2 regions of the Paenibacillus sp. CR_12 genome follow, and region 2 is predicted to be linked to the other one. Evidence: a T-box and tRNA genes for the amino acid it is inferred to sense, from the RefSeq annotation. Region 2 holds a T-box; the other holds one or more tRNA genes.
What was found. A T-box is a leader RNA that pairs with one kind of tRNA and senses whether it is charged. The one in region 2 lies ahead of RB297_RS12615 (arginine--tRNA ligase), so its partner is inferred to be a tRNA-Arg.
Positions count from the first base shown of each region.

Region 1: it encodes a tRNA-Arg, which carries the amino acid that the T-box ahead of RB297_RS12615 (arginine--tRNA ligase) is inferred to sense. The anticodon was not compared.

Region 1 covers NZ_JAVFHO010000005.1:608,481-633,179, reverse strand. Annotated here, with positions in the region: gene RB297_RS21445 (hypothetical protein) at 1-473, shown strand, start outside; gene RB297_RS21440 (SIMPL domain-containing protein) at 667-1,428, shown strand; gene RB297_RS21435 (ABC transporter ATP-binding protein) at 1,835-2,806, shown strand; gene RB297_RS21430 (ABC transporter permease) at 2,803-3,651, shown strand; gene RB297_RS21425 (ABC transporter permease) at 3,652-4,458, shown strand; gene RB297_RS21420 (ABC transporter substrate-binding protein) at 4,524-5,576, shown strand; gene RB297_RS21415 (hypothetical protein) at 5,811-6,065, shown strand; gene RB297_RS21410 (PdaC/SigV domain-containing protein) at 6,205-7,278, shown strand; gene clpP (ATP-dependent Clp endopeptidase proteolytic subunit ClpP) at 7,763-8,359, opposite strand; tRNA gene RB297_RS21400 (tRNA-Arg) at 8,522-8,596, opposite strand; gene RB297_RS21395 (sugar-binding transcriptional regulator) at 8,854-9,897, shown strand; gene gap (type I glyceraldehyde-3-phosphate dehydrogenase) at 9,998-11,002, shown strand; gene RB297_RS21385 (phosphoglycerate kinase) at 11,198-12,379, shown strand; gene tpiA (triose-phosphate isomerase) at 12,459-13,211, shown strand; gene gpmI (2,3-bisphosphoglycerate-independent phosphoglycerate mutase) at 13,212-14,756, shown strand; gene eno (phosphopyruvate hydratase) at 14,806-16,095, shown strand; gene RB297_RS21365 (S-layer homology domain-containing protein) at 16,659-18,509, shown strand; gene RB297_RS21360 (sensor histidine kinase) at 18,810-20,594, shown strand; gene RB297_RS21355 (response regulator) at 20,668-21,480, shown strand; gene RB297_RS21350 (ABC transporter substrate-binding protein) at 21,633-22,964, shown strand; gene RB297_RS21345 (carbohydrate ABC transporter permease) at 23,239-24,120, shown strand; gene RB297_RS21340 (carbohydrate ABC transporter permease) at 24,133-24,699, shown strand, end outside.
Region 2 covers NZ_JAVFHO010000003.1:56,510-64,812, reverse strand. Annotated here, with positions in the region: gene RB297_RS12625 (GNAT family N-acetyltransferase) at 274-738, shown strand; gene RB297_RS12620 (hypothetical protein) at 800-1,240, shown strand; gene RB297_RS12615 (arginine--tRNA ligase) at 1,325-3,187, opposite strand; T-box leader at 3,246-3,470, opposite strand; gene RB297_RS12610 (class I SAM-dependent methyltransferase) at 3,529-4,293, opposite strand; gene RB297_RS12605 (EamA family transporter) at 4,438-4,866, opposite strand; gene RB297_RS12600 (GNAT family N-acetyltransferase) at 4,999-5,442, shown strand; gene RB297_RS12595 (DEAD/DEAH box helicase family protein) at 5,589-8,303, shown strand, end outside.

The DNA.
Region 1 (24,699 bases), on a different contig from region 2:
TTATGCAACAATATGTTTCGGATGTTACCATTGAACCATTAGCTGTTTATGATTACGGCGGTTCTCAACTTGATCCTGCAGGCAGAGTTAAGCTTACTATACGGCTTCATTATCACACTACTACAAAAGATGGAATGACCTTTATTGGACTGGATAAAATTTACTATCGATATGACATACTTGAAAATCCAAATGGCAGGGTTTCGGTTCATTCTATTAATGGAACAGTCTTGCAATGGGGTCCTGGAATTAATGGTTACGCTCAAACTCAGGAACAAAGAGAAGTCGCCATAGGCTACACTCCTGGTGAGACTAATTTAATTAATTTAAAGGATAAGGGTTGGGTAGATGTTCTCGAAGGGGGGCTCAATACACAGCTGGGGCTTAAACTTAATGCAACGATAAATAGAGGAGATGGAACGGGATATAATTTCTCTTGGCAATTACTTATAACTGGAAAAGTAATACCTTAATGGTTCGATATTAAAGATTTGTTAATCAAAAGTGTATTTAGTTACTAGGCAGCCTTAGTCCTTAACTGGACTAAGGTTGTTTACTTGTTATATAAAATAATTGAATTTTGGATGCAACATTTACCAATTCCCTCACGTTAGAAGGGTAAGGCAAGCATGGCAGCGATGCCAATATCGAAGGAGGCTGACAAAGATGAAAAGATGGGTCAAACAAGTAGGTTCTATCATGATTGCAGGCGCACTGCTGACTGGCAGCACGGCTTGGGTCGGGTTGAGCGGAGCAACCGAGGTGCACGCGGCGGAGGCAGCACAGCAAAACCTTCTTACCGTACTTGGTAAAGGCGAGATCTCGGTGAAGCCAGATATCGTTTATCTTTCCATCGGGGCAGAATCATATGCGGAAACCGCAAAATCCGCACAGAAGAGCAATGCGCTGAAAATGGATAAGATTACGAAGCTGTTGAAAGAAACCTGGAAGATCGACGACAAGGATATCAAAACCGAGCAGTTCTATGTACAACCGAACTATACGTACTCCGATGAGAATGGACGTAAAGTGAAAAATTACACCGCCTATCATTCCCTGGAAGTTACGCTTCGCGATCTGAGCAAAGTCGGGGACCTGCTCGATGCAGCATCCGATGCCGGCGCCAATTCCATCGGCAACGCCCGTTTCTCGGTTGAGAACCGCGATGCATTCGAAGCGCAAGTGATTGATAAGGCGATGGCTAACGCAGACCTGAAGGCACAAGCGATGGCGAAGGCGTCCAAGCGTCAACTCGGTATCGTACTGAACATTGTGGAAGGTTCCGTTGGCGTAGATACCATCTATGGCCTCGAAAAAATGGCGATGGAAGCACAGTCCACGGCAGCGGACGCGGGCGCAAACACCTCCGTGAAGCCGGGCGAGATCAAAATCACGACACAGCTGTACGTGCAATACCAGCTGAAGTAGTCGCTGTAATCGACGCAGCATGCGAGAAAACCGTTCATTCCGGTCTTTATCGGGCGAACGGTTTTTTAGCATGTCATTTAAAAAATGAAATACCATTTTCCGGTGCCATATCCGGCCCTTCCCCTGTCGAAATACTCAGAAAAGTGTTGTGTATAGGGGGAAAACGAGGTATAGTGAATATGCGAAAAACTGAACTTTGATCTAACGTTTAAAGCCATACCCATGGATATGGCTTTTTTTTCTTAGTAGAGACTTCTAACCGCCTCCACCCTTAAGAAACGGATTCTGCCAACCTGAGCATAACAGGCAGTAGGACCGTTTCTTCTTAGTGGAGAACGTTTTTGTGCATACTGGTAATAGGATGTACACATGGAAACGAACAGGTCACATTTTGAAGAAGGGGTTGATGCATGTGATTGAACTTGTCCAGATCGAGAAGCATTTTCAGGGACAAGCGGTCGTGCATCCGCTGTCGCTCTCCATTAAAGAAGGGGAATTCCTGACTTTGCTGGGCCCCAGCGGCTGCGGCAAAACGACGATTCTCCGAATGATAGCAGGATTCGAGCAGCCGACCGAAGGACAGGTATGGCTGGCGGGTCAGAATGTGACGGATATGCCTGCGAACAAGCGGGATTTGAATTTGGTATTCCAACACTATGCTCTGTTTCCGCATATGACCGTAGAAGACAATATCGCTTTTGGACTGAAAATGAAAAAAATGTCGCGCCAGCTCATCAAGGAGCGCGTGGACGAGGCTGTTGCGATAACGCAGCTGACCGCCTTGCGGGAACGCTTCCCGCACCAGTTGTCCGGCGGACAGCAGCAGCGCGTGGCCATTGCGCGCGCCATCGCCAACAAGCCGAAGGTGCTGCTGCTGGATGAACCGCTCGGCGCGCTGGATTTGCAGCTGCGGAAGAACCTGCAGTCCGAGCTCAAGCATTTGCAGCGGACGCTCGGGATCACGTTTGTATATGTAACGCACGACCAAGAGGAAGCCATGATGCTGTCCGACCGGATCGTCATCATGAACCATGGACGGGTAGAGCAAATCGGCACGCCGCGCGAGATCTATGCGAGACCGCAAACGCTGTTTGCCGCCACGTTTGTAGGGGAGAATAACGTCTTCTCCTCGCCCGAGGGGCTTTTTGCCGTACGGCCGGAGAAACTCATTCCCCAGCGGGAATCGGGTGCCAAGAAGAGCGGCGTGATTGAGGATGTGCAGTACCTCGGCAGCGTTCATAAGCTGCTGGTCCAATTGGACGATGAGCCGATGAAGGTCACGATTGCCCTCGATATCTCGGATGACCATCCGTGGGAGGTTGGCGAACGGGTTGGGGTGAACTGGAACGCCAAGGATGAGGTGATCATCGGGCCATGAGGAAATCAAGGTTCCTGTTGACTCCGGTGCTGCTGTGGTTATCCCTGTTCCTAATCGTTCCGATGCTGATCGTGGTCGGCATTTCCTTTCTCTCGCGGGATTCGCTCGGGAATGTCGTGTTTTCCTTCAGTCTGGAAGGATACAAGACTTTTTTTGATCCATTATATTTGGGCATCTACTGGGATACCTTGGTACTGTCGCTGCTGACTACGGTGATATGCTTGTTAGTCAGCTATCCTTTGGCCTATTATATAGCCAACGCTTCCCCGCGTATCCAAACCTGGGGATTGATTCTGATCACGGTTCCGTTCTGGATCAACTTTTTGATTCGAACCTATGCGTGGGTTTTGCTGCTCCGGACGCAAGGCGTGGTAAACAGCCTGCTGATGTGGGTTGGATGGATCGACGAGCCGATTCAGATGCTGTATACGTACGGCGCCGTACTGCTCGGGATGGTGTATAACTTCATTCCGTTCATGGTGCTGCCGATTTACGTGGCCTTGGAGCAGATGGACAAACGTCTGCTGGATGCGGCCAGCGATCTGGGCGCTTCCAGATGGAAGGCATTTCGGCATATTACCTTGCCTCAGAGCAAGTCCGGCATCATGACGGGTGCGGTTCTGGTCTACGTATCGACTTCCGGGATGTTTGTCGTCACGGATATATTGGGGGGCGCCAAGTCCTCCATGATCAGCAATATCATTCAGCAGCAGTTCCTGGGTGCGCGCAACTGGCCCTTTGGAGCGGCGTTATCGGTTATTTTTGTGATTACGTCCTTGGTGCTGATCCTGCTCTTTAACCGGGCGATGCAAGCCCGCCATCAACGCGTAGGGGAGGGGAGATAAGTGAAAAAGAAGAATCACCCGCTGCTCGGGGTTCACTCTTTCCTTATGATGGCTTTCATCTATGTACCCATCGTCATGATTATCATCTATTCCTTTAACGATACGCGGCTTAGCGGCAATTGGGAAGGCTTTACGATGGATTGGTATGTGTCGCTATTCCAGAATCGGCACGTGATGGAAGCGCTGATGAACAGTTTGACGGTGGCCGTCATCTCGACGATCGTTTCCACCCTGCTCGGGACTGCAGCGGCGCTCTCGCTTCGGAATTTGGGGCGTAAAGGCCGCAGCGGCATGAATGGCCTGCTGTATCTGCCGGTCATCATCCCGGATATTATTATGGGGCTGTCGCTGCTGGTGCTGTTCAGTCAACTGAACATGCCGCTTGGCAAGGCAACGGTGATCATCGCCCATATTACGTTCAGCCTGTCGTACGTCTATGTCGTGGTAACGGCCCGACTGTCAGGGATGGGCAAACAGCTGGACGAGGCTGCCCAGGATTTGGGCGCCACGCCTTGGCAAACGTTCCGGCACGTCACGCTGCCGCAGATTGCACCGGGCATTATCTCCGGCGCATTGATTGCTTTCACGCTGTCGCTGGACGATTTTATGGTCAGCTTTTTCGTCGCCGGCCCAAGCTCAACAACGCTGCCGATCTATATATACGCTCAGGTGAAGCGCGGCATCTCGCCAGAGATCAACGCGCTGTGTACGCTGCTCATACTGGTCAGTATCACGCTGATCCTGTTAGCCCAATATATTCTTAACCGCGGCAATGGGCAGAAGAAACACAAAACATTACCGATCTAAGCGATAGAAACGCTTTTTTCGAAATAAAATTAAAACATGCAAGTGGAAAGAGAGGAGATATTGAATTGAAAAAATCAAGATGGACCCGCCTGCTGACGGCAGGCATGGTTGCGGTATTGTCTGTAGGACTGCTGGCCGGCTGCGGCTCGGATAAGGAGACGCTTCATATTTACAGCTGGGCGGATAACTTCGATCCCGAGGTGCTGAAGGACTTTGAGGAGAAGTTCGACGTGAAGGTAACCTACGACAACTACGCGAACAACGAAGACCTGCTGGCTAAGATCAAGGCTGGCGGCAGCGGTTATGACCTCATTCAGCCGTCCGATTATATGGTCAAAACGATGATTGAATCGGAGCTGCTTGAGCCGCTTGACATGAATAATATCCCGAACTTCGTCAATATTACGGATACTTTCAAAGATCCGTCTTATGACCCGGGCAATAAATATTCGATCGTTTACACGTCCGGAGTAACGGGAATTGCATATAACAAGAAGTATGTGAAGGACGAAATCAACAGCTGGGAAGACCTCTGGAATCCGGAATACAAGGGCAAAGTCCTGCTTCTGGACGACAACCGTGAAATGATCGGCATGGCGCTGAAAAAGCAAGGGAAATCCAACAGCAGCACGGATGAGGCGGAAATCACGGCTGCATCCGATGAGCTGAAGACACTGCTGCCCAATGTCCTTGCGTTTGATACGGACAATATTAAGCAGAAGATGATTCAGGAGGAAGGCTGGATTGCCACGGTTTGGTCCGGTGACGCGGCGTTCATCGCGGCGGAGAATCCGGATGTAGCGTACGTGGTGCCTGAAGAAGGAGCGACCATATTCTCGGACAACTACGCGATTCCTAAAGGCGCGAAGAATAAGGAGCTGGCCGAGAAATTCATCAACTTCATGATGGAGCCTGAAGTCAGTGCCAAAAACTATGAATTTATCGGATACAGCAATCCGAACACGAAAGCGATGGAATTCCATAGCGAGGAATACCGCGCCAATACGATGATCAACCTGACGGAAGAGGAGCTGGGCCGTACCGAGTGGCTCGATAATGTCGGTGACTCGCTCTCCGTCTATGATCGTTTATGGACCGAACTGAAGAGCGGTCGTTAGTATAAGCTTCAGTTCTTCATCTTTTTGTAATAAAGGAAGCCTGTCCCCTAAAGGGGATGGGCTCTTTTTTTTGCAGAGCAGAATGAGACATTAGTCCCAAAGTGGGAAGAATTGGCCGATTTTCAGGAATTCCACCACAACTTCAGGATCCTTTTCGTTGTTATATATAAGGAGGTTGTATACGGTTTAGGCCCGTTTTTTATAAATGGGGTATCCCAGAAAGGAAGAAGCAGCTTGAGTGATCTGACGAGCATGGGGTTTATTGCTTTGATTGTTGCAGGCATCGCTGCTGTTTTTTTTCTGAATTTTTTCAGGAAAAGCGCGCTGCATCTGCTGCTGACGAGCATTCACAGTGCACTCGTTGGCATCGGTTTGATTCTTCTTGCTTACGTTGTCCAAGGCAGTGAACTACTGCTGCTTGCGGGTTCAAGTGCTCTCTTGTTCGGTGTGTTTCTTAGCGCAGCGGCGTTCGTCCGGAAAGAATCATGAGAATGTATAGGTCCTATGGCATGGAGTCAAAATTGTCATTCACTTTGTTACCAATACATTGAAAGCTTTCCTTATAATGATTAAGGGTAATAGATTAACAACTAACGGAAACTTAATTTAACAAAGGTGGAATTCTGATATGAATCCTAAATTTCGTGTATGTGCATCATTAATTGCAACTAGTGTCCTGCTTGGTAGTCTTGGTTTGAGCGGACAGGTCATCGATGCAAGCGCCGCTAAGGCACCCGTTTCCGCCAGCCAAAAAACGTCGAAAAATGAAGTTGTACTGAAATGGAACGGCAAAACCTTGTCACAAAAAGGTCTAGTGCTGCATGGGGTAACTTATGTGCCAGCGACAGCTTTGCGGGATGGTCTGGGGATGCCTCTTAAATATGATTCCAAAAAACGCACGTATACACTGGGTAACGGCTATAACAAGCTGAGCGCCGCCGTGTATGCTGCAAGCGAAATCGGCATTCTGGTGAACGGTTCGTATGCCGGCGAGCCTGGCGGACAGATCATCAATGGACGTCTGTATCTGCCGTTCAAAACGATCAGCGAATACATGGGCGTTCAGGGACAATGGAATCCTTCCTTGAAAACACTGAGCATGACACAGAAGAAGCTGAATGACATTACCATTAAATCGGTTGCGCTCAAGAAGAATATTCAGGGCGTAGACGCTGTTGTGAACTATCCTGTAATCAGCGGACTCGATAATGCGGAGGTCCAAGCCGAAATCAACAAAGTGTTGAAAGAAAATGCGTCCGGCGTAATCACCGGCGCGGAAGGAAACGCCGAGGAATTCCCGCCGTCGGAATCCAGTTTCCCTTACGAATTCAGCGGTGACTTCGTGGTCCATTACAACCAGAACGACATCCTGAGCATTACGGCGTATGATTATTCGTACACCGGCGGTGCCCATGGCATGACCTTCCGTAAAAGCTTCACGTTCTCCTTGAAGGACGGCAAGCAAATGAAGCTGGGCGATTTCATCAACATGCAGGGCAAGAACAAGCAGAAGCTGAACAACCTTGTGCTGAGCAAGATGAAGAAAGAGGGAGGTTACCTCGGCGGTTTTGAGGGAGTGCCTGCCGATGCCGACTTCTATGTGAAGGATAACGCGGCGGTGCTGTACTTCCAGCTTTATGAATACACCGCCTATGCCTATGGATTTCCTGAGTTTGAGCTGAAGCTGAAAGAGTGGAAGTAAGAGTATATCATAGGCGGTTTGTGTAAACTGTAATCACTAAATTTCATACTATAGCTTGTTTAGATACATGATGCTGTCCTGATGTAACACTGTGCTGGAACCCGTTGCGATAAATCCCCTGATCAATTGAGCGTGGAGCATATACTCCTGCGCCCTATGATCAAGGGGATTTTTTGTGTATCTCACCATAGGCGTACCCTTTTTCCCCTCCCCTCAAGTTAAGACAGGCCTTTTAGGAGGGGGATGGCCTTACCGTCTTTATGTTTTATTGAAAAAATCGTACCGAAGTGAGAGTATCCTTGGAGGAGCAACGCGTTCGCCTTTGGAATCGGGAAACCTCCTTATTTAATCATTCATGTTTCCCGATTTCAACAGCACCCGAAGGGGATACTCTCACTATTTAGTATTCGAAGTTTTCGATGAATCCAGAGGATAAGAAAAGGCAGGCACCGGATAACGGCGCCTGCCCTTTACTTCATTTCTTTTATAAGCCTTGCGGCGGTGTGTTTTCCAGTACTTGATCGATCAGGCCATACTCTTTGGCTTCGTCAGCCGTCATGAAGTAGTCGCGATCCGTGTCCTTCTCGATGCGCTCCAGCGGTTGGCCGGTGCGTTCGGACAGGATGCGGTTCAGCTTGTCGCGCATTTTGAGAATGCGGCGGGCACGGATTTCAATATCCGTGGCTTGACCTTGTGCGCCGCCGAGCGGCTGGTGAATCATGATCTCGCTGTTAGGGAGACCGTAGCGTTTGCCTTTGGCGCCTGCGTTAAGCAGGAATGCGCCCATGGAAGCAGCCATGCCGACACAGATCGTCGAGACGTCCGGCTTGATGAACTGCATCGTATCGAATATCGCCATACCTGCGGTAATGGAACCGCCAGGGCTGTTGATGTAAAGATGAATATCCTTCTCGGGATCCTCAGCCGACAAGAACAGCATTTGGGCAATGATGGAATTGGCGACCACGTCATTTACGTCGGAGCCGAGGAAGATAATGCGGTCTTTCAGCAATCTGGAATAGATGTCGTACGCCCGCTCACCGCGGTTGCTTTGTTCAACGACCATAGGTATAAAACTCACGTGGAAAACCTCCTCTTAAGTACCTCATATAAATACTGTTACCGTATTACCCACATGATAAACAATTTAAATCAAAAAGTCAAAGAAAGTCAAACTATTGAGTAAAAAAAAGAGCCGTTATGGGCACTTTAGGGTAATCAGTATAGAGAATAAATGTTATAATGGCGCGCCCGCGAGGAATCGAACCTCGATCTCAGGCTCCGGAGGCCTACGTCATATCCATTGGACCACGGGCGCACAAAAATCAGCAACGAAGTTGATTATACCGCATCTATTTCAAAAATACAATAGCGGACAAAACTTTGTTCCTATTATATAGACGAGCAGGTAGTTGGCCATAATGTATAAGAATGCCTGGGGTAGAGAAATATACTTTCGGACACTTGCAACCGGCATGATTATTGGTTAGAATAAGGGTGGGACTTAAAAAGTTTAACTGGGACATTTTACGACCAGGTAGGAGAGCCGAGACGAAGTTTGCAGGAGTGGAATGCATGCGTAACCTATTAGAAATACAAGAGCAACTTCTGCCGGATCTGATGGACACTCTTAAACGAAGGTATACCATCCTTCATCAGATCAAGTTGTCCGGAATTGTTGGCCGAAGAACACTGGCTTCATCGTTATCGATGACCGAGCGTGTTCTCAGAGCAGAGACTGATCTTCTGAAAGCGCAAGGGCTGATCGAGATTGAAACGCTCGGCATGCGGATCAGCGGCTCAGGGATATGCTTGCTGGAGGAGTTGGAACCGGTCATGAATGAGTTGTTCGGACTGGTTGAACTGGAAGAGAAGATTCGTCAGGCTTACGGGCTTCGTAAAGTGGTCATTATTCCCGGTGACAGCGAGTCATCTCCGGAAGTCAAACGTGAGCTTGGCCGGGCCGGAGCAAGAACGCTGCTTAACTTTGTCCAGGATGGAGATACGATTGCCGTAACAGGCGGCTCCACGCTCGCCGAAGTGGCAGAGCAGATGTCCTCTTTGCCTGGCGGCGAACCGTTGACAAGCACTTGGTTTGTGCCGGCGCGAGGCGGCCTCGGGGAGAGCATGGAGATTCAAGCGAACACCATCGCTTCCAAAATGGCTAAGCGCGTTGGTGCTGAGTACCGATTGCTTCATGTACCGGATCTGCTCAGCGAGGATGCTTATCAATCGTTGGTTCAGGATCAGCACATTCAGGAGATCGTGGATGTGATCAGGCGCAGCCGCGTCATTATTCACGGCATCGGGGATGCCATGGAGATGGCCAGACGGCGGAAGCTGGATGAAGGCTCTATCCGGAACTTGCAGGCAGATGGCGCGATCGCGGAATCCTTCGGCTATTATTTCAGCGAAGATGGCGAAGTTGTCCACAAAATGCTTACCCTTGGACTCCGGCTGGAGGATATTATGCGGACGGAGACCATCATCGGCATTGCTGGAGGGCAAGGCAAGGGCAAAGCGATTCACGCGGTGCTGAAATTCGGACACGAGGACATTCTCGTTACGGATGAAGCCGCAGCATTGGAAGTCGAGAAGGAAATTGACGCCGGCATCTGAGTCCGCGGGCGTACAACAGATTTTTCATTTTTTGTTGTCTTGATTGGCTTAACGGCCAATCTTGAATATATAAATTTTACAAATATGGAGGGAACTACTCATGGTTAAAGTAGGTATTAACGGTTTTGGACGTATTGGACGTAACGTATTCCGCGCTGCGCTGAACAACAGCGAAGTTGAAATCGTGGCAATCAACGATTTGACGGACGTAAAAACGCTGGCACACCTTTTGAAATATGACACAACTCACGGCAGACTGAATGCAACTGTTGAAGCTAAAGAAGGCGCACTCGTTGTAAACGGCCGCGAAGTGAAAGTATTCGCTGAGCGTAACCCTGAAGCATTGCCTTGGGCTGAGTACGGCGTTGAAATCGTTGTAGAATCCACTGGTATTTTCACAGCGAAAGACAAAGCTTCCGCTCACTTGAAAGGCGGCGCTAAGAAAGTTATCATCTCCGCTCCAGCTACTGACGAAGATATCACCATCGTTATGGGCGTTAACGAAGACAAATACGATGCAGCTAACCATACTGTAATCTCCAACGCTTCTTGTACAACAAACTGCTTGGCTCCTTTTGCTAAAGTTCTTGACGAGAAGTTCGGTATCGTTAAAGGCATGATGACTACGGTTCACTCCTACACGAATGACCAGCAAGTGCTTGATCTTCCGCACAAAGACCTGCGTCGTGCTCGTGCAGCTGCCGAAAACATCATTCCATCCACAACAGGTGCTGCTAAAGCGGTTAGCCTCGTTCTGCCACAATTGAAAGGCAAATTGAACGGTATGGCAATGCGTGTACCTACGAAGAACGTTTCCGTAACGGACCTCGTAGTTGAGCTGTCCCAAAACGTAACCCTTGAAGATGTAAACGGAGCTCTGAAAGCAGCTGCTGAAGGCCCGCTGAAAGGCATCTTGAACTACTCCGAAGAGCCGCTTGTATCCAGCGACTACAATGGCGATCCAGCTTCTTCCACTATCGATTCGCTCTCCACTATGGTAGTTGGCGACAACATGGTGAAAGTTGTTTCTTGGTATGACAACGAGTGGGGCTACTCCAACCGTGTCGTTGACCTCGCTGCTTACATCGCAAGCAAAGGTCTGTAATTGATCTAGCCATTCAATCGAAGAGGAGTTCCGTTCACGGGTCTCCTCTTTGGTTCATGGTTTTTCCTTGTTTTCATGCCAGAGCACTGGGAAGAATAGATAAGAATCCGGGCGCTGGTTAGACGATAGAGAGAGATACGAGAGCAACTGCATGCTGTCGGTGAGGAGAATAGTTTTCTTAGGAGGAACGTGGAGATGAACAAGAAAAGTGTACGTGATGTAGAAGTAAGCGGCAAACGGGTGTTTGTCCGCGTCGATTTCAATGTACCGCTCGAAGATGGTAAAATTACAGACGACACTCGTATTCGCGAGACTTTGCCGACGATTAAGTATCTGGTGGAGCAAGGAGCGAAAGTCATCCTGGCCAGCCACATGGGTCGTCCCAAAGGAGAGGTCGTAGAATCTTTGCGCCTGACTCCGGCGAGTCAGCGTCTGTCGGAACTGCTCGGCAAACCGGTAGCCAAAGCGGATGAAGCGGTAGGAGAAGCCGTTAAAGCTCAAGTCGAGAAGCTGCAAAACGGCGATGTGCTCGTACTTGAAAATGTTCGTTTTTACCCTGGTGAAGAGAAGAATGATCCGGAACTTGCGAAGCAATTCGCTGAGCTGGCCGATCTGTTCGTGAACGACGCGTTTGGTGCTGCTCACCGCGCGCACGCTTCGACAGAGGGGATTGCTCATCATCTTCCGGCCGTATCGGGATTGTTGATGGAGAAAGAGCTGTCCGTTCTCGGCAAAGCCCTTTCGAATCCGGACCGTCCTTTTACCGCCATCATCGGTGGATCGAAGGTTAAGGACAAAATCGACGTGATCGACAACCTGCTTACGCTTGCTGACAATGTCATCATCGGCGGTGGACTTGCTTACACGTTCTTCAAAGCTCAAGGCCATGAAATCGGTCAATCTCTGCTTGATAAAGAGAAGCTTGATGTGGCACTCGGTTTCATCGAAAAAGCCAAAGAGCTGGGCAAAAACTTCTACCTGCCGGAAGATATCGTCGTTACGGACGAATTCAGCGCAGACGCCAATACCAAGGTCGTTGATATCGACGGCATCCCAGCCGATTGGGAAGGCGTTGACATCGGTCCTAAGACTCGCGCCAAGTATGCAGAAGTGATCAAGAACTCCAAACTTGTCGTGTGGAACGGTCCTATGGGCGTATTCGAAATCGCTCCGTTCAGCAACGGTACTCGTGAAGTGGCACAGGCCTGTGCGGAAACGGAAGCTTACACGATTATCGGCGGCGGCGACTCGGCTGCAGCAGCGGAGAAATTCGGCCTTGCCGACAAGATGGATCACATCTCGACAGGCGGCGGCGCATCTCTTGAGTTCATGGAAGGCAAAGCACTTCCTGGTGTTGTGGCACTGAACGATAAATAGAATGAGGAACTGCATTGGATAGCAAGTGGATGAAGTTTGGACCCTGGAGAATCTTCGGGGGAATAAAGGAGTGAATCGTGTGAGAACACCTATCATAGCTGGTAACTGGAAAATGTTCAAAACTGTTCCGGAAGCAACTTCATTTATTGAAGATGTGAAGGGCAAAGCGGAAGTAGAAGGCGTGGAAAGCGTGATCTGCGCGCCGTTTACCAATCTTCCTGCATTGGTTGAAGCGGCAAAGGGCACGAACATCAAAATCGGTGCACAAAATCTTCATTTCGAAGACAATGGCGCCTTTACGGGTGAAATCAGCGGCTTGATGCTGAAAGACCTGGGCGTGGACTACGTCATTATTGGACATTCCGAGCGCCGTCAGTATTTTGCTGAAACCGATGAGATCGTGAACAAGAAGGTACATGCGGCATTCCGTCATGGTCTTCTTCCGATCGTATGCGTTGGCGAGAAGCTGGAAGAACGCGAAGCCGGCCAAACCAAAGACGTGTGCAAAGTACAAACGGAAGCAGCGTTCGCAGGTGTTCCTGCTGATCAAGCGGTTCATGTCGTTATTGCTTACGAGCCAATCTGGGCAATCGGAACGGGCAAATCCTCCACGGCAGAGGATGCGAACGAAGTCATCGCCTATATTCGCGAACTCGTTAAAGGCCTGTACGGCGAAACCGTTGCAGACCAAGTTCGCATTCAATACGGCGGCAGCGTGAAACCTGAAAATGTAGCGGAGTATATGGGACAAAGCGACATCGACGGCGCGCTCGTTGGTGGTGCAAGTCTACAACCTGCTTCCTACATCGCACTCGTTGAGGGGGCGAAGTAAATGTCTGCTCCAAAACCCGTAGCTCTGATCATCATGGACGGTTTCGGGCTTCGCAACACCGAGGTGGGCAATGCGGTCGCTCAAGCGAACAAGCCTAACTACGACCGGTATTTGAAGCAATATCCGAACACCACGTTGACCGCTTGCGGCGAAGCCGTAGGCTTGCCGGAAGGTCAAATGGGGAACTCCGAAGTGGGTCACTTGAACATCGGCGCAGGCCGGATCGTGTATCAGGATTTGACCCGCATCACGAAGTCGATTCGCGAAGGAGAATTCTTCGAGAACGAAACGCTGGTGGAAGCCGTTCGCGCTGCCAAGAACAACAACAAGAAGCTGCATCTGTACGGGCTGGTATCCGACGGTGGCGTTCACAGTCACATTGAGCACATGTTTGCGATGCTGGATCTTTGCAAGAAGGAAGATTTCCATGACGTATACATCCATGGTTTCATGGATGGACGCGACGTGGCACCGGACAGCGGCAAGCAGTTCGTTAAGGATCTGATTGCGAAGATTGAGGAAGTGGGCGTTGGCCAAATCGCTACGCTTTCCGGTCGTTACTACGCAATGGACCGCGACAAGCGTTGGGACCGCGTCGAGAAGGCTTACCGTGCGATGGTGTACGGCGAAGGCCCTAAATATACGGATCCGCTGAAAGCCATCACCGAATCCTACGAGAAATCGGTTTATGATGAATTCGTAGAGCCGACCGTCATGGTAAATGGCGCGGGAGAACCGGTAAGTCTGGTGGAGAGCGGAGATTCCGTCATCTTCCTGAACTACCGCCCTGACCGTGCGATCCAGCTGTCCCAAGTGTTCACGAACAAAGATTTCCGTGGTTTCGATCGCGGACCGAAGTTCCCGCAAAGCTTGCATTTTGTCTGCTTGACGCTGTTCAGCGAGACGGTGGAAGGCTTCGTCGCCTACAAGCCGAAGGATCTGGACAACACGCTGGGCGAAGTGCTGGTTCAGCACAACAAGAAGCAGCTTCGCATTGCGGAAACGGAGAAGTACCCGCACGTGACGTTCTTCTTCAGCGGCGGACGCGATGTTGAGCTTCCAGGCGAAACGCGCGTATTGATCAACTCGCCGAAAGTGGCGACGTACGATCTGAAGCCGGAGATGAGTGCCTATGAGGTGGCGGATGCTTGCGTGAGAGAAATCGAAGCGGATAAGCATGACGCGATCATCTTGAACTTCGCGAACCCGGACATGGTAGGTCACTCCGGTATGCTGGAGCCTACCGTTAAAGCGGTAGAAACCACCGACGAGTGCGTTGGCAAAGTGGTGGATGCCGTTCTTGCCAAAGGCGGCGTGGTTATCATTACGGCTGACCACGGAAATGCGGACATGGTATTCGATGAGAATGGCCGTCCATTCACCGCGCATACCACGAACCCGGTTCCGTTCATCGTAACGGATGAGAACGTAACGCTGCGTGAAGGCGGTATTCTGGCCGACATCGCGCCAACGATTCTTGATCTGATGGGGCTGCCGAAGCCTGACGAGATGACGGGAACCTCCATGATTGCAGCACGTAAATAAGTAGTTCATAATGGAACATAAACATAACATTTCAAAGGAGACTATACACATGACTATTATTTCTGATGTATATGCACGCGAAGTCCTTGACTCCCGCGGCAATCCAACCGTAGAGGTTGAAGTATACCTGGAATCCGGTGCAATCGGTCGCGCTATCGTTCCATCCGGTGCTTCCACTGGCGTTCACGAAGCGGTTGAGCTTCGCGACGACGACAAATCCCGTTACCTGGGCAAGGGCGTTCTGAAAGCCGTTGAGAACGTGAACGAAATCATCGCTCCTGAAGTGATCGGCATGGACGCTCTGGACCAGCTCGGCATCGACAAGCTGATGATCGCTTTGGACGGTACGCCAAACAAAGGCAAATTGGGTGCGAACGCCATCTTGGCCGTATCCATGGCTGTAGCTCGCGCTGCTGCTGATGCTTTGGATCTTCCGCTATATGTATACCTTGGCGGATTCAACGCCAAACAACTTCCAGTACCTATGATGAACATCGTGAACGGTGGCGCTCACGCGGACAACAACGTTGACGTACAAGAATTCATGGTATTGCCTGTTGGCGCACCTAGCTTCAAAGAAGCTCTTCGCATGGGCGCTGAAATCTTCCACAACCTGAAATCCGTTCTGAAGGGCAAAGGCCTGAACACGGCGGTTGGTGACGAAGGTGGCTTCGCTCCTAACTTCACGTCCAACGAAGATGCACTGTCTTCCATCATCGAAGCGATCGAAAAAGCCGGCTACAAGCCAGGCGAAGATGTATTGCTGGGTATGGACGTTGCTTCCACCGAGTTCTTCAAAGATGGCAAGTATGTTCTGGAAGGCGAAGGCAAATCCTTCACGCCGGCAGAATTCGTTGACCTGCTCGCTTCTTGGGTAGACAAATACCCGATCGTAACCATCGAAGACGGATGCTCCGAGGACGATTGGGAAGGTTGGAAATTGCTCACCGAGAAATTGGGCAACAAAATTCAACTCGTGGGTGACGACCTGTTCGTTACGAACACGGAGCGTCTGGAAAAAGGCATCAACGAGGGTATCGGTAACTCCATCCTGATCAAAGTAAACCAAATCGGTACATTGACTGAAACTTTCGATGCGATCGAAATGGCAAAACGCGCAGGATACACGGCTGTCATCTCCCACCGTTCCGGTGAGTCCGAGGACAGCACGATTGCTGATATCGCAGTGGCTACTAACGCAGGCCAAATCAAAACGGGTGCTCCTTCCCGTACCGACCGTGTGGCGAAATACAACCAATTGCTTCGCATCGAAGACCAATTGGGCGAGCTTGCTCAATACAACGGCTTGAAGTCGTTCTACAACCTGAAGCAAAAATAATTGAAATAAGAGAAAGCCCGGCTCCTGCCTTTGAGGGAGCTGGGCTTTTTTGCATTGATTTGAGGAGCTGCAGGGTTGGGGCTGCACACTCTAGTATCGTGCCGTGGGGCGGTGCGTATATCGTCTCCGGTCGCTGTTAAAATCGGGAAGCTGGAATGGAATAGGCTGAGGAAGCTTCCCGATTTTAAAGGCGAACGCGTTGCTCCTCCACCGATATACGCACCTGGGCAGGGGAGGAGGCGTGCAGCCAATTGTGAGTATTTCATAGGAGTGCAAAGAAGAAAGCCCAGCTCTGTGAAGTTACATGAACCGGGCTTTTGGGCGTGGGAGAAGAAGAGATCGAGGGCTGCACACTCTGGTATCGTACCGTGGGACGGTGCGTATATCGTCTCCGGTTGCTGTTAAAATCGGGAAGCTGAAATGAAATAAGCTGTGCGACGAAAGGAATACTCTATTAGATCTACAAGCCTATCTTTTTATAGTTCAAGTTTCCTATATTTGCCGTTATAATGATGAAGACGGAAGTTATAGGAAAAATACTAGAAGTAAGGTGGCTTGAATCTATGAAACGATCACTCCAACGATCGAGAAAATGGCTGATTCTGCCTGCGGCTATGCTGATCGCAGCAGTCTTATCGGCCCCCGATGCCCATGCAGCTGACGTTCAGCAGCTGACGGGAGATCGAACGAAGCAGGATATCCTGAATAAATGGCAGCAGTACAAACCCATGGATACTGGCACATCCTACATGGGGCCTGAACGAATTTACATGGAATCGCCAAGCGTCGCCGTACCCTATAAGGCAGGGACGATAAAACCGGAATATATCGAGGACGGCATTCGCGCCGTCAACTTTGTAAGGTACCTATCCGGCCTGCCCGATGACGTGACGGCCAACCCTTCGCTTGCAGGGCAGCAGCAGGCGGCAGCGCTTGTAAACGCTCTGCATCAAAAGCTGAGCCATTATCCAACCATGCCGGCCGGCATGGACGATTCGCTGTACGCTTCAGCGAAGGAAGGAGCGAGGACAAGCAACCTTTACGGGGGCAGCCCGACCTTTTATGACAATGTCCTTGGTTATATGGCGGATAGCGGGGCTACGAATATCGATCGCGTCGGACACCGCCGGTGGATCATCAATCCGGAGATGAAACAGACCATGTTCGGTATGGTACATACCGCCAACAACGTTGCCTATGCGTCGATGTACTCGATGGACAAGGGCCGCCCGGCTTCCGAAGTTCAGTATGATTACATCGCCTGGCCGTCTGCAGGATATTTTCCGGAAGAGGTTTTTAAGACAAACGATCCATGGTCGGTGTCGTTGAACCCGCAAAAGTATGACCGGACAAGAACGGATCAGGTTCAAGTGAAATTGACCCGTGTCAGGGACGGGAAAGAGTGGAGCTTTGACAAAAGCGACAACGATAAATCGGGCAAATATTTCAATGTGCAGACCAGCTATTACGGCGTGCCGTTTGCCGTCATTTTTAGGCCTGACGGCATAGGCGATTTTGCGTCGGACGATGCCTTCACCGTTCAGATCACGGGTCTATATACCGCTTCCGGAAGCGCGGCACAGGTTGAGTTCACCACGACGTTTTTCAAAATGATGCCTGGTTTGTTGGCCCGCTACGATATTCAGCTTCAAAAGGGGGAAACCCTTCAAATGGGCCTCACCGACGGACTGCAGACCAGCGGCAATACGTTCAAAAGCGGAGATAACCGGATCGTGGAGATTGATGCAAACGGCAAGGTCAAAGCCGTAGGCAAGGGATCGACATGGATCTCTGTCAATGATTATCTGGAGTCAAGAAGCCGGGTCCACGTTAACGTGAATGACGGTCCGGCTGATGGCAAAGTGAGTAACTGGGCTCAAGCGGATTACATGAAGGCAAAAGCGAATGGCATTATCGGCTGGCCGTTTGACCGATCCTACCAGCAGCCGATTACCAGAGTGGAGTTTACGGAGATGGCGGTACATATGATCGAGACCATGCTGGGACAGGATCTTTATATGGACGTCACCGGCGTTAAGACCCCGTTTAAGGACGTCGATGATTGGACCGTGACGTGGGCAAGCCAAAACGGTATCATCAACGGCACATCGCCGCAATCCTTCTCGCCGCGAGCGACCATCACCAGAGAACAGGCTGCCGCGCTGATCCTTCAGGTGTATGCCAAGACGAATGAATTGAAAGGCAGAGCGGCATCAACCGGATCCGTTTCGGCTTCTCGGTTCGCGGACGACAGCAGCATCTCGCCATGGGCGAAGGAACAAGTATACCAAGCGATAAACCTCTCTTTAATGAACGGCATGGCCAAGAATCAGTTTAACCCGAAAGGGGAGCTCACCTTTGAGCAGACGTATGTGCTGCTGTTAAATTGCTTTGAAATGCTGATGGAAAAGTAAGTCCTTAAATCCGATATCAAATGCAACACGCATGATCGGGAGTGGCTGACCTCGACGTTAGCGGGCGCGATCGTTAACGCGCTTGAGCACGAAATGCGTTGATGCAATCGATGAGGACCAAGCTCTCTCGGAGAGTTTGGTCTTTTTTGTCTGATAAAAATAGAACAAATCTACACATCCACTGCGCCTGCCCCCGGCATCGACCGCACATATCCATGCAATTTCAGGCATTGTCATTCTCAAGCGAACCGGTGCTGATATAATTGAAGAACAAGCGAGCGAAAAGGAGAGTGCGGGAGGGTGCTGAACCGAATACGATCCCTGTTTCCACACAAGCTGAAATACCGTCTGTTTGCCGCGTTCGTTCTGGTCATACTGCTGCCTTTCGGCATTTTGAATTTGTACAACTACCAGCGGATTGAGACCTTGGTCCAGGAGAAAATCAGCCAGCAGAGCCACAGCCAGCTGGAGCAGATGTATCGAACGCTGGAGGATCAGTTGAGCGTAGCCTTCAAAACGCTGATATTTCTGGAGCAGGATTCGACGGTGGCCTCCGTGCTGACCCATCCCGGACAGCGGCAGGGGCTCGAGAACAAAAACCTGATGGAGGAAAAGTTCAAAAATTTGAACAACAGCTTTTTCCTATATAATCCGTCAGTCTACTTCACGATTCTCGACTTTCATGGCAACGCTTACACTTCTTATTCTCCCAGGGAGGCCCTCGATTACAGGAAACTGCGGGACAACCCTGGCTTTGATAGGGAACAGATGGATGGCGTGTCGTATCATTGGGTTTCCAGCGATGCGAACTACGTGCTGCGGGATATCTCGACGAGTCCTTACCTGCTGTCGCTGTACGCTTACATGGAAACTCCCCGCAACAAGCCGTACGGCATGGCCCGGATCAGCATCGACTACTCCTTCTGGTTTCAATCGGTATTGAAGCAGTCGACGCTGCGGCAGGAGTATTTCTTGATTACGAGCGCTGGCGAGAACGTATCCCAATCGATCTTGAACAGCAGTCTGACCGGCGAGGTGAAAGCCAGGATTGCGGCCGAGCCCAGGCAGAAGTATTTTATCGATAAAACCTCCAACACCCTGGTGAATTACATTTACGTGGAATCGCTGGATTGGTATATCGTGAACCGGATTCCGCTGACGGTGCTCTTTAACGAGATCGAGGAGCTGAAGCGCCAATATTTCATGACCTTTTTCCTGCTGACCGGCGCTTTCCTCATCATGACCTTCATTATTGCCGCCACGATTACCCGGCCGTTATCCCATTTGCAGAATAAGATGAAGGCGGTTGTCCGCAACAATCTGAAGATCCGTCTGCCGGAGCACAAGTTCCGGGGCGAGATTCTGGAGCTGACGCAGACGTTCAATTCCATGCTCAACGACATGGATATGCTGATTCAGCGATTGAAGGCCGAGGAAAGGCAGAAGGAAGCGGTGCATTTTCATATGCTGCTGGCTCAGATGAACCCGCATTTTCTGCTCAATACGCTAAATACGGTCAAGTGGAGTGCCATTCGCCACGGGAATGAGGATATCACGAATATCACCCTGTCTCTGGGCAAGCTGCTGGAGGCGAGCCTGAATACGGAGAAGGATCTGGTGCACCTGAAGGATGAAATCGAGCTGGTGCAGGCTTACGTCCATATTCAGCAGGTGCGTTATAATCACCGTTTTGACGTGACCTTTGCGTATGATGAGGACATCCTCTATGCGCTTGTGCCCAAGCTCTGCCTGCAGCCGCTCGTGGAGAATGCCATCCTACACGGAATCGGGCCGCTGCCGGAGCAGGAGGGTCTCATTGAAATTACGGTTACCCGGGAGGGACCGAATCGATTGGCGGTGGAGATCAAGGACAACGGCGTCGGCATGGAGCAGTCCCGGCAGGCGGGCGGAATGCGTAAACGTCCGGGCATCGGTCTCAACAATGTGCAAGAGCTGCTGCGGCTGCTATTTAAAGAAGAGGGCAGCATGGAGATTATATCTTCGGAGCGGGGAACGCGAATTCGATTTTCTATCCCGCTGTTAATCTCAACGCCTTATCAGAACGATCACTTGATTTCATCATAACGGGCAGATTATTCGTCTCTAGCCTGTGTAGGCTTGGATTCGGATTTTAAAAAGCTTCGAGGAGGGGAGACCTATGTGGAAGGTGCTGCTGGTGGAGGATGAGGTGTTTGTGCGAGAGTCCGTGCGGGAGATCATCGCGTGGGAGGAGCTTGGATTCAAGGTGGCGGGAGAGGCAGGCAACGGCGCCGAGGCGCTGGAGATGATCCGGAGCAATCCGCCCGATCTCGTGCTGACCGATATCGTGATGCCGGAGATGGACGGCGTGGAGCTCCTCCGCAGAACCCGGGAAGAAGGGTATGCCTCAAAGTTCGTGATGCTGACCTGCATGAGTGAATTCGAGTATGTCCGGCAAGCGATGGAATACGGGGCATCCAACTATATCCTGAAGCTGTCGATGAGCGTGAATACGCTGCGGGAAACGCTGCACAAAATGAATGCCGAGCTGACCAAGAGTAACCCGAGCCCGAACCCAAGCCAACCTGTTTCGATTCCGGTCGCGTCCACGGAGACGATGCCGTCACAGCCGGCGCATCATGCCTCCCCCAAGGAAATCACGTCGCACCCGGAAGTACAGAAAATATTGCAGTACATCCATGAGCACTACGAGCAGGACATTACGGTAAAATCGATGTCGGGCTACGTGATGATGGGCGAGAATTACGTCAGCGCGCTCTTCAAGAAAAAGACCGGACGCACCTTGATTCATTATTTGCACCAGGTCCGGGTGGATAAAGCCATCGCGTATTTGCTTCAAACCGACCTCCCTGTTCACGAGATCGGCCTTCGGGTGGGGTTCGTGAACGACAATTATTTTATAAAGATATTCAAGCGGTTGACCGGCTTCACGCCGAGCAAATACAGACAACACAACAAAGACGCTAAATAGAACGATTCTATGCAGGGCATAGGATTCGCCGAAACAGGAATTCCATCGTTTTGTTCCATTATCTGAATGGATATGTAGCTTAAAAGCGGCTCCCGTTCCCTGCTACGATGAGAGGGCATCACACCAATATGATTCTCGGGGAGGTCTCTAATGTGAGAAATAAAAAAGGATGGGCGATGCTTCTCATCGGCGTATTGCTAATGGGTCTTCTTGCAGGCTGCGGCGGCAAAACAGCGTCATCCGCGAATGAGGGACAAGGAACGGACAATTCGAAAGCGCCTTCATCAGGCGATCCGGTCAAACTAACCATGTGGGGCGGCGTACCGCCGGAGGCCGGACCGCAAGAGGTCATCGACGCGTGGAATGCCGAGCATCCCGATATTCAAGTCGAGTATGTCCGCTACGTCAATGACGATGACGGGAACCTGAAGCTCGATACAGCCATGATTACAGGGCAGGATGTCGACCTGTTCGTGAACTACACGCTTTCTCAAACGTCCAAACGGGTGGAGTCCAATTTGGCCTTGGATCTGAGCCAATTCGACGATTACAATATCGACGAGAAAATGGGGCCCGACGCCGAAGGCTGGAAAATCAACGGGAAGTATTACGGGATGCCGACCACGAAAAGCGCCTTCTTCGTCGCGCTGAACAAGGATGCCCTTGATGCGGCCGGCCTGCCCGTTCCGAAGGACTGGACGTGGGATGAACTGCGCGAATATGCCAAGAAGCTCAAAGTCGGCAATAACTACGGATTTATTCAAAATATGGAGCCGTTCGTCGATCCGATTGATTCGGTGTTATCGCAAGAGGGGTACACCAAGGCGGACGGAACTTCGAATCTGGACCACCCGCTGGTCAAAAAATGGCTGGAAACCCTGAACGTCATGATGAAGGAGGACAAGACCACGCCGCCGCTTGGAGAGCAGCTGACTTCCAAAATGCCGGTGGAGCAAGTGTTCCTGAGCGGGGAAGTGCCTATGCTGAATATCGGGGCCTGGCTGCTGCGAAGTTCGAATAACTTTACGGACTTCCCGCGCGACTTCACTATCGCGTTCGCTCAAGTGCCGAGACTAACGGACAGCGCGGACAGCTACGTGACAAGGGGCGGCCTCGGTGATTACATCTCCATTAATGCCAAATCCAAAAAACAAGCGGAAGCTTGGGAATTCCTGAAGTGGTATGCGGACGGAGGCATGGCTCCTATGGCCGCGGGCGGAAGATTGCCGGCTTCGAAGGACGCCGATCAGGATGAGGCGTTAAATAACCTGCTCGGTGATAAGAAAGACACGTATGACCTGGATTCCTTGATGCACGTCATGTTCGAAGACAAAACGCCTACGTACGTTAGGAGCTTGCCGCAAGAGGTGATGGATATGCGGGCTCAGGAGTATGAGAAGTATTTCCTTAACGCCCAATCGCTCGATCAAACGCTGGAGGCCATGGTGAACCGGCACAATACGTTTTTAAAAGAAGGCAAATAAGGAGCTGTCGGCTCCAATAGAAGGGGACTATCGCTTCGGGCGGCGGTCCCCTTTTTGTTCGGCTTCGACACTGCCTATCTCGGCATGATCCGGGCTGGGGGTTGATTGCCGCTTTTTTTCTCGTCGGCCATAGAACAAATCTACGGAGACGCTGAAATTCACAACCCTGGAATTGCATACTTCTGTAGCATAAATTCAAAGGTTTTGTTCCTTATCCCCGCTTGGTCCCGACTGCTATGCTTGAGATGAAAAAGACCAAGAGGAGTGGGGCTATGTGAAAACATCCTGGATGAAACGGCAACAGTATCTCGGCTATCTGTTTATAGGGCCAAACATGGTCGGCGTGATGCTGTTTTTTATTGTGCCAGCCTTGTATTCGTTCTATCTCATGTTTACGGACTACAAATTTATGAGCTCGGACACGAAGTTCGTGGGCCTGGCCAACATTCAAAAAATGCTGGGCGACGAGGTCTTCTACATTTCGATCAAAAATACGCTGTTCTTTCTGTTATCCGTTCCTATATCGATCGGACTGGCTTTCATCGTTGCCGTGGTTCTGAACCGCTCGGTGTATTTAAAAAAGCTGCTCCGCGCCTTATATTTCATGCCTTACATCACCAGCGGCGTCGCCGTGGCTTTCGTATGGATGCTGCTGTTCCATCCGAATAACGGCCCGATCAACGGAATCCTCAAGTCGTTCGGGATAACCAATCCCCCGGGATGGCTGTCCACCATGGATTCGTCCATGTATGCCATCGACATCATCTGGATCTGGTTCATGCTCGGTTATAACATGATCATCTACCTGGCCGCGCTGCAGGAGGTCTCAACGGAGCTGCTGGAGGCTGCCAAAATCGACGGGGCCCGCGCCTGGCAAACGGTTCGCAGCATTCTGTGGCCGCTCGTCAGCCCCACGACCTTCCTGCTGCTTATTACCGGACTCATTATGACCATCAAGCAGTTCGGGATCATTCAAGCCATTACGCAAGGGGGCCCGGGCAACAGCACCACCGTGTTATCCCTGTTCATATACCAGAATGCCTTCCGCTACTACGAAATGGGTTATGCATCCGCGATCTCCTGGGCGCTGTTCTTGATCATCATGATCTTCACCGTCATTCAATGGATCGGCCAGAAGCGCTGGGTTCACTATTAAGGAGGAAGGACAATGACCAAAGCCTTATACACCAAAATAATCGTCACGTTCATTATGCTGTTCTTCAGCGTGGTTATGATCGTTCCTTTCCTCTGGATGATCAGCACCTCGTTCAAGATGCCGGCGGAAGTATTCCAGTACCCGATTAAGTGGATTCCCGCCCAATTCATGTGGGATCATCATGTGAAAGTGTGGACCGGAGCGAACAGCTTTGGCCACTACTACCTCAACTCGCTTAAGGTCGCCTTGATCAGCACCGTCGGCGCGGTATTGCTGTCTGCTTTAGCCGCTTACGGTTTTGCCCGGATCGAGTTCAAGGGACGGAATGCCATGTTCATGATCTATTTGTCGATGATGATGGTCCCTCCTCAGGTCCTGTTTGTGCCGAAGTTCATCATGTTCGACTGGGTCGGCATTTACAACACGCATTGGGCTCTGATATTGCCGGGCGTATTCACGATATTCGGGGTGTTCATGATGCGGCAGTTCTTCCTCTCCGTACCGCATGAAATTTCGGAAGCTGCCTTTATCGACGGAGCAGGACATTTCCGCATTTTTTCCCGGATCATTCTGCCGATG
Region 2 (8,303 bases):
CGGCCAGGAAGGCCGTATCCCGACTGGGACAAAACGTCCCGTGAGGATGAGAACCCCGAGTTGGGGGTTTGCCTGCGCCTATGCTTCGTTAGGATTACTTCGCAGTCGGCCTGGAAGGCCGCATCCCGACTGGGACGAAACGTCCCGTGAGGATGAGAACCCCAATTGGGGGTTCGCCTGCGCCTACGCTTCGTTAGGATGTCGGCCTGAAGGTTTTCTTGCAAACGAAAGGTATTCGTGACACGATTAGAAACAGTGGAGGGGATACATGGGATGAATGACATCACTATGACTTTGGTAAGAGAGACTCACAAGGATCTTCAGGAGCTCATCGCGAAGCTGGACGATTACTTATCGACGTTATACCCGGCGGAAGGGATATTCGGGCTGGATCTGGCCGATCCCAAAGTAAACGAAACGCTATTCGTGGTGGCTTACCATGATGGCCAGCCTGTCGGCTGCGGAGCCATCCGGCCGCTGGATGCAGAATCGGTTGAAATTAAACGGTTTTTCGTGGATGTCCCGTATCGAAATAGGGGAGTAGCTTCCCGGATCCTGCTCTTTCTGGAAGAACAAGCGAAGACGCGGGGCTATCGTTTCTCGCGCCTGGAAACAGGCGAACCGCAGAAGGAATCCGTTCATTTTTACAAGAAGCTGGGGTATGCCCAGATTGAACCGTTTGGCGAATACATCGGGTGCGAATATAGTTTATGTTTTGAGAAGAGTCTGACATCCTAGCCATTTGGTCTTATAATAGAAGAAAAAATATTTTACGAACCCTATCGAGGAGGCATCGAGCATGCAGCTTACTAAAATATCACAGAATACCGCCATTCTATTGGAGCATGCCAGAAAATCGGGGCTGACTTCTTCCGATCTGCTGGAGGCTGTGCGCTCAGGAGACGCAGAGAGATTCCAGATCGCCAATAACGGTCATTTTCACTATGAGGAATTATTCTCTTACGCAAAAGAGCATGGGGAAGATTTGGAGAAAGCCGTTAGCGAGGGGTACCAAATTACGTTTAATACCCGGAACGGGTTGAAGATCTGGCTGGAGGAAGCCTTCCGCATCAGCTCGGAATCCGATTTCAGCGTGGGCGAGGGCATCATTGAAGGATTGAAGCTCCAGAAGGAGCAGTTGGCTCGCTTGAAGGAAGCGCTGGCTGTCAACTGGACCCTGCAGGAAGAGCCGGCGTCAGACGGCGTTCAGGTCAGATTGACCGTCAGAGGATTGCAATAAAATAAGATAGCCACCGTACTTGATCAACATAATAGTACGGTGGCTTTTTTATTAGGCATGATCCGCTCATTCATCAGAGTGAATTTACATCCGGCTCGGAGTAGGCAAACCCAGCACCTCCAGCGCTTCGCCAAGGGTGTTCTTGAATAAGGAAGTGAGCCATACGCGAAATTGGAGCACTTCCTCCTTCGCCTTCAGAATCGGGCATGCCGAGTAAAAATTGTTGAACAGGGAGCACAGCTCATAGGTGAAGTTGCAGATGGCACTAGGAGATAGATCCCGTCCGGCGGCATATAAGGTATCATGCCAGGTGCTGATATGCCGCAGCAGCGCATGTTCCGCTTTTTCCATGGCAGGGAACCGGGCAGGCACAGACGGCGTAACCTCGGCTTCTTGAGCCTTATTAAGCACGCTGAGTGCACGCGCGTAGGAATAGAGCAAATACACCCCCGTATTCCCCGATATTTCAGTGGCCTGCTTCAGATCGAACACCACCTCGGTTTGCAGTGCAAAGCGAAGCAGGTAGTAACGGATGGAGGCGGTTGCGATCGCATGGCTGGACAAACCGTTTTTATCGGATCGGGTGTCCTCGATGACCTTGGCTACTTGATGAATAAGCTCGGTGATTTTGATTCCGATTCCCTGACGTCCGGACATCGCATAGGATGCCTTACCGTCGGAAGTATCGATGCCGAGATCCGCTGCAGCGGAAGGGCTTAACGAGACTACGCCGTAACTGACATGGCGCAGCTTCTCAGCCTCTTGTTGGAAGCCCAGGCCTTCCAAAGCCTGCTTCACCATCGCCTGCGGGTACTGCTGCCTGTAATCAATGACGTTGATGACCATGTCCGCTTTGCCGTAAGAACGCTCCTCGCCGTGCGAGCTCGTCGTCCAAACCTGGTCGGTGAATTTTTTATATACAAAATCATTGGAAAGCACGCCGTATTTCCACAAGTGGTAGGCGATGTCCTTGGCGGTGTAAGTCAGGATGCCATTGGAGCGCACCAGCACTTTATCGATGCTGTGGTCCGACTCCGCCTCGTCTCCGGCTTCGGTTCCTGATTGCTTGAGCACCCAGCAGCCTGCAAGTTTACCCTCGGTTTCCTGATGGAAAAGCGGGGTATTCTTCAACAGCTCGAACGCGGACGCCCAGAATCCCTCCCTAACAATGCTGCTCTCCCATACAAGCAGATCGTATTCAATGCCGAACTGCTTCATCTCCTCAAGATGCTCCTTAACGATTCGCTCGGCAACAAGCAGTCCAATCCAGGAAAGGTTCTGATTGCCCTCTTCCAGTGCATGCAGAACCTCGGTCCGATGCTGAACCAGCCCCGGCTCCCTTTCGTAGGCTTTATTGGTGCTTGAATACACGTCCCAGCAGTAATCGCCGAACCGGGCATGCTCCTTCGTCAGCGGCGTGTGGAGCAAGCCGACCACCGTATCCGCCAGCTGATTGCCCAGGTCGTCGATATAATTATGCACCTCGACCTCGTAACCCAGCTTCCTCATCAATCTCACGAGCGTATCTCCGATACAGGAATTTCGAAGATGCCCGATATGGGCGGACTTATTCGGGTTGATGGACGTGTGCTCAATGACGATCTTTTCGTTAGCTGCCGGGGGGAGTTCAAAATGGTGGCTCGCCCAATACTCCCAATCGATGCGCAGATTCATAAAGCCCGGAGCGACAATCTCAGTCGAGCGGACGAGCTGTTTGTAGGATGCGTCCTGCTCGAGCTCGGCTTGGATCAGCTCGGCGATTTGCAGGGGAGCCTTGCGGAGCACCTTCGCAAGCTGCATCGCAACGTTGGTTGCGTAATCCCCATGCTCCATGCTGGCAGGCTGCTCGATCCGGATCGGAGTGGACTCCGGCAGTTTGGTGCCGTAAGCTTCGCAGACCTGGTTCACGGCTTGTTGAAGGCTCGAAATAATCTTATGACTTAACACGGTAAATCCCCCTTTAAAAAATAAAACGACTCGGAAAACCAAAAAAGCCCTCATCTCCAAAAGAGACGAGGACTTGTGCTCGCGGTACCACTCTTGTTGTTAAACCCCGCAAGGGTCTAACCACCTTCATACGATAACGGCGTAAGCCGGGGCTCCCTACAGCATGTTGCTTCGGAAGGCCATCTCCTGGGTCCGCTTCACGGCCGACTTTGTACCGGTTTCCACCCTCCCGGCTCGCTTGGACTAAAGTCAGTGCAGTTACTCTCCCAATCAACGAAAATAATATTCTCAAGTTTTTTCATATTATAACCATTCTATTTAGAAAAGCAACCCCCCAATGGCTAAATCTTTTCTGCAAATACTCGCAGGCGCCGGTAATCCGCGTAGAAAGCATCCTCTTGCCATAGCGTCGATTGAGCAGCTAGGCTGATGCGAGCGATCGCTTCGTCCTTCGATTCAGCCGAGAATCCGGCAAAAAAGCAATCGCCAAAATGCAGCAGCCAATGCTTTATGCCGTCCTTGCCTTCGGATAATCGCGTGGGACGGTCGAAATGATGGGCGAGATGCACGCGGAACCCTTGGGCTTCAAGCAGGCTGGCATACTGCCCAAGACTAGGAAAATACCACGGATTCCGGGCGTCCGCATCGATTCGATAATGATCGGCGAACACGGTTTTCAAGGCTTGGTAGATGCCGTCAATATTCCCTTTGCCTCCGAACTCGGCAACGAATCGGCCGCCGGGCTTAAGGGCTCCATGTACGGAGCGTACCACGCCTTCAGCATCCCTCATCCAGTGCAAGGCCGCGTTTGAGAAGACGGCATCGTATGGCGTTTCGGTTTCGAAGTTCTCGCCATCCCCGGTCAGAAACGGAAGTCCAGGATATTTGCTTTTGGCCCGCTCAATCATCTCGCTGGAATAATCCATGCCGGTTACATGTGCGCCCGATTTGGATATTTCATGAGTCAAGTCGCCGGTTCCGCAGCCCAGATCGAGAATCCGTTCTCCGGGTTGAGGCGCCAGCAGCTCTGCAGCTCCTTTTCCATAAGCAGATACAAACGATAGCTGTCGATCGTAATCGTAAGGTTTCCATACTTGCTCTGACATAACAACACCCCTCCACGCATGATTTATCCTCATTGTGACATGATCGGCTTATAATTAGAAATATATAAATTCGATAACACTGATAGGTTTAACTAATAAGAGGAGGAGCAAAAAGCCGCTTTGTCAGCGGTTTTATGCAGAGGACTATTTAACGGCAACAAGAAGCGCGCCAACGGCAATGAGTGCAACGCCGGCTGCGTTAATCCAGGAGATCTTCTCACCCAGAAACACAAAGGCCAGGATCACGGCAATAACCACGCTCAATTTATCGATAGGGCCTACCTGCGATACTTTGCCGTATTTTAACGCCAGAAAATAAAACAGCCAGGACAACGCGCCCGCGATGCCGCTGAGCACAATAAAGCTGAGTGCCTTTTTCTGAACCAGAATTTCTCCGAGCTCCGAGAATTTCCCCTGAACCGCTACGACCCCCAGCAGAAACAGGGCCATAATGACGGAGCGAATGGCCGTTGCCGAATTGGCATCGATGTTCTGCAGGCCTATTTTTCCGAAAATGGCCACAAGTGCCGCCGTGACTGCCGACAGCAATGCGTATACAAGCCATAATGGCATGCGTACCTCTCCTTTTTGACAAGATAAAGTCTCTGATTAATGTACCGGATTCCTTTATAATAGTATAGAGCAATTTGAAGGATCTCATGAATGTTTAAAGGATTGAACGACTTGGAAAGGGCTGGATGAAAAATGACACATCATATCGCGGCTTATACGGAAGCTTACCATGATCAGCTGGTGGAATTATGGCTTCGTGCCGTATCCCAAACGCACGATTTTTTGACGGAGGAAGATATCCGGTTCTATTATGGCATGATGCAAAGCGGGGCACTGAGGTCCGTGGAGATCTGGATGTGCTTGAATACGGAACAGGAAGCGATTGGGTTTATCGGACTGGACGGCTCCAAAATCGAGATGCTGTTTGTGGATCCCCTGCACCACGGCCAAGGGGCGGGAACGAAATTGATCCGGCATGCCGAACGGCTGAAGGGGCCCGGACTTCAAGTGGATGTGAATGAACAGAACCCCAAGGCCCACGCTTTTTATAAAAAATACGGATTCGTGCAGATCGGCCGTTCGGAGCTCGACGGTTCCGGAAAGCCGTTTCCGCTTATTCATATGCAGCTGCGGTAATGTCATGGGTCGGCACAGCTGAGTCCACGATAATCGCGAGTATAGTATTTTCGAAACGCAGCCTATCTTTGGTGAAAGAACATCGATAGACAATATATTTTAACCTATCCAATGAAAAAGGGAGTGCAGCTAAACTGGAGGAGTCAATGAAGTTTTTTCCGAGCAACCTGTCGTTCCGCTATCCTTGGCGCTCCTACCAGAAGCGCGTGCTCCACGGGCTTGACCATCATCTGAAGAATCGCCAATTGCATCTGGTGGCGCCGCCCGGTTCGGGGAAGACCGTTCTTGGATTGGAGGTCATGCTTCGGATTAATCGGCCGACGATTATATTGGCTCCCACCATCACCATTAAACAGCAATGGGCAAGCCGTCTGGTGGAGCTGTTTCTTGACGAAGATGTCCAGCCGGAGTGGGTCTCGACCTCGCTCAAGCGACCGGCATTGGTAACGATTACGACCTACCAAGCCCTACACAGCCTGATTAGTGCAGCAGGGCAGCCGACTTCTGCGAAGAAGAAGGTCATCGCGGGGATGGTGCAAGCGGACCAAACCGGTGATGAGAATCAGGAGTTTTCGGATACGGGCATGGAAGACGCTGAGGCTGAACCGGCCGGGAGGGACGCTGACCGCGAGGACGATATCACGGATGGCACCGAGGCTCAAGAAGCTCTGGATCTGTTGAAGCAGCAGGGATATCATACGCTCATTTTTGACGAGGCGCATCATCTTCGAATGTCTTGGTGGCAAAGCGCCATGCAGCTGTGCGAGATGCTGGACGAGCCGACCAAGATTGCGCTTACGGCCACTCCGCCATACGATGTCAATCCGAGGGAATGGCAGCGGTATATCGAGCTTTGCGGCCCTATCGACGAGGAGATCAGCGTGCCCGAGCTGGTTCGCCATGGGGAGTTGTGTCCCCATCAGGATTATATCAGCCTGACAAGGCCAACTCATGAAGAGGCCGCTAAACTGCGGGAATTTCGAATGCAGGCACAACAGGTCAAAGACGAGTTGGTCCGAGATGATTTTTTGGCGGATTTGATCGTACATCACCCCTGGATAACACGGTCCGAGGCGTACATGGAGGACATTTTGTCCTCCCCGGGGTATTACTCCAGCATGGTGCTCTATCTGCGAGCGGCCAATCGGCCGATCTGGAAGGAGGCGGTGAAGCTGCTCGGCATGGAAGAGAAGGAAGCGCCCGACTTTACGGAGGAGTGGCTGGAGGAGCTCCTTGGCGGCATGCTGTATAAAGACGCCCGTATTGATCGCGGACTGCCGGAGTTAAAGGCGTTGCAGAAGAGGCTCAGCCGGTTAGGGATGATTGAACGGCGGAAGGTGTATATGAGATCGACGCCTGCGATTGATAAAATGCTGGTCCAGAGCGTCTCGAAATTGCACAGCATCGGCCGCATTCTTGAATTCGAGCGCTCCATGCTGGGGGAGAGCATGCGGATGGTGATCTTGACCGATTATATCCGCAAGGAGGACCTGCCGAAGGATGCGGACGACGAGAAGCCGCTGAATCGGCTCGGCGTTGTTCCGATTTTTGAGCTGATCCGAAGGCAGCTAGCGGAGAAAAGCGGCTCACGGGGCGATCGCGAGTTGCCCATCGGTATATTGACAGGCTCCTTTGTGGTGCTCCCGGTGACGGCTATGCCTTTGGCTAGGGCTTGCGCCGATCGACGGGGCCTCCGCTTGTCGGAACGTCACCTTGCCCATGACGGCCGTTATGTAACGATGGATGTTCGCGATGCAAATCGCTCGGCTATCGTGGCTATTATAACGGAGGTGTTTTCAGAGGGGGGCATTCAGGTGCTGATCGGTACGGCGGCTCTCCTGGGCGAGGGATGGGATGCTCCCGGGATCAATTCCTTGATCATGGCATCGTATGTAGGCTCGTTCATGCTGTCCAACCAGATGCGGGGACGGGCGATTCGAGCCCAACGCGGGAACCCGGATAAGACCGGAGCGATCTGGCATCTGGCATGCGTCGATACCGCCAAAATCGATGGGGGCGAGGATTTGAGCTCGCTTGCGCGCAGATTTCGATCTCTCGTCGGTCTATCGATCTCGCATCAAACCATAGAGTCGGGCATGGAGCGCATGGGACTTGATCTTCGGAAAAACCAAACCGCAGAAAGCATCAGCGCCTATAACCGCGACACATGGGAGCGGGCGAGGCAGCGGCATCTTTTGAAGGAGCGATGGAATTCGGCGATTGCCCTTCACAGCTCCATGACGGAGGAACTGACGGTGGATCGGGAGCGTATTCCTAAGCCTTTGATTTTCTCGCATACGGTAAAGGCCGTGCTTGCTTTTGCCGTTGGTTTGGGGCTGGGCGCCTTCATCGAGACCTTAACGTCGCCGGTTTTGCTTCAATCGGACGCGCCGGCTTGGTTCAGCCTGCTATTCTCGGTCGCCATTGCCTTGATCGTATCCAGTCCTTGGATATTTAAAGCCGTCAAAATGGTAATGCGTCATCAATCGCTGGAGCGGAGCATTCGAGAAGTGGCTCTGGTCGTGTATACGGCGCTATACGATATGGGGCTGGTCGAAACCGAGCCAAGCCTTCACCGGTTGAGGGCGGAGGAGGAAGGAGAAGCCGTCGTGTGTTGGCTAAAAGACGGAACCACCCAGGAGAAGACGCTTTTCCTGAATTCGCTGCAGCAGGTGCTGGACCCGATCGAGAACCCGCGTTATCTTTTGTACCGCGAATCGCGCGGCTGGTTTGCGACCAGACGGGATTACCATGCCGTACCGGAGGAAATCGGACGTCGAAAAGAGCATGCGGAACGCTTTGCCCGGCTGTGGCGCAAGCATATCGGTCCGGCCGAGCTGGTCTACACCCGTACGCCGGAA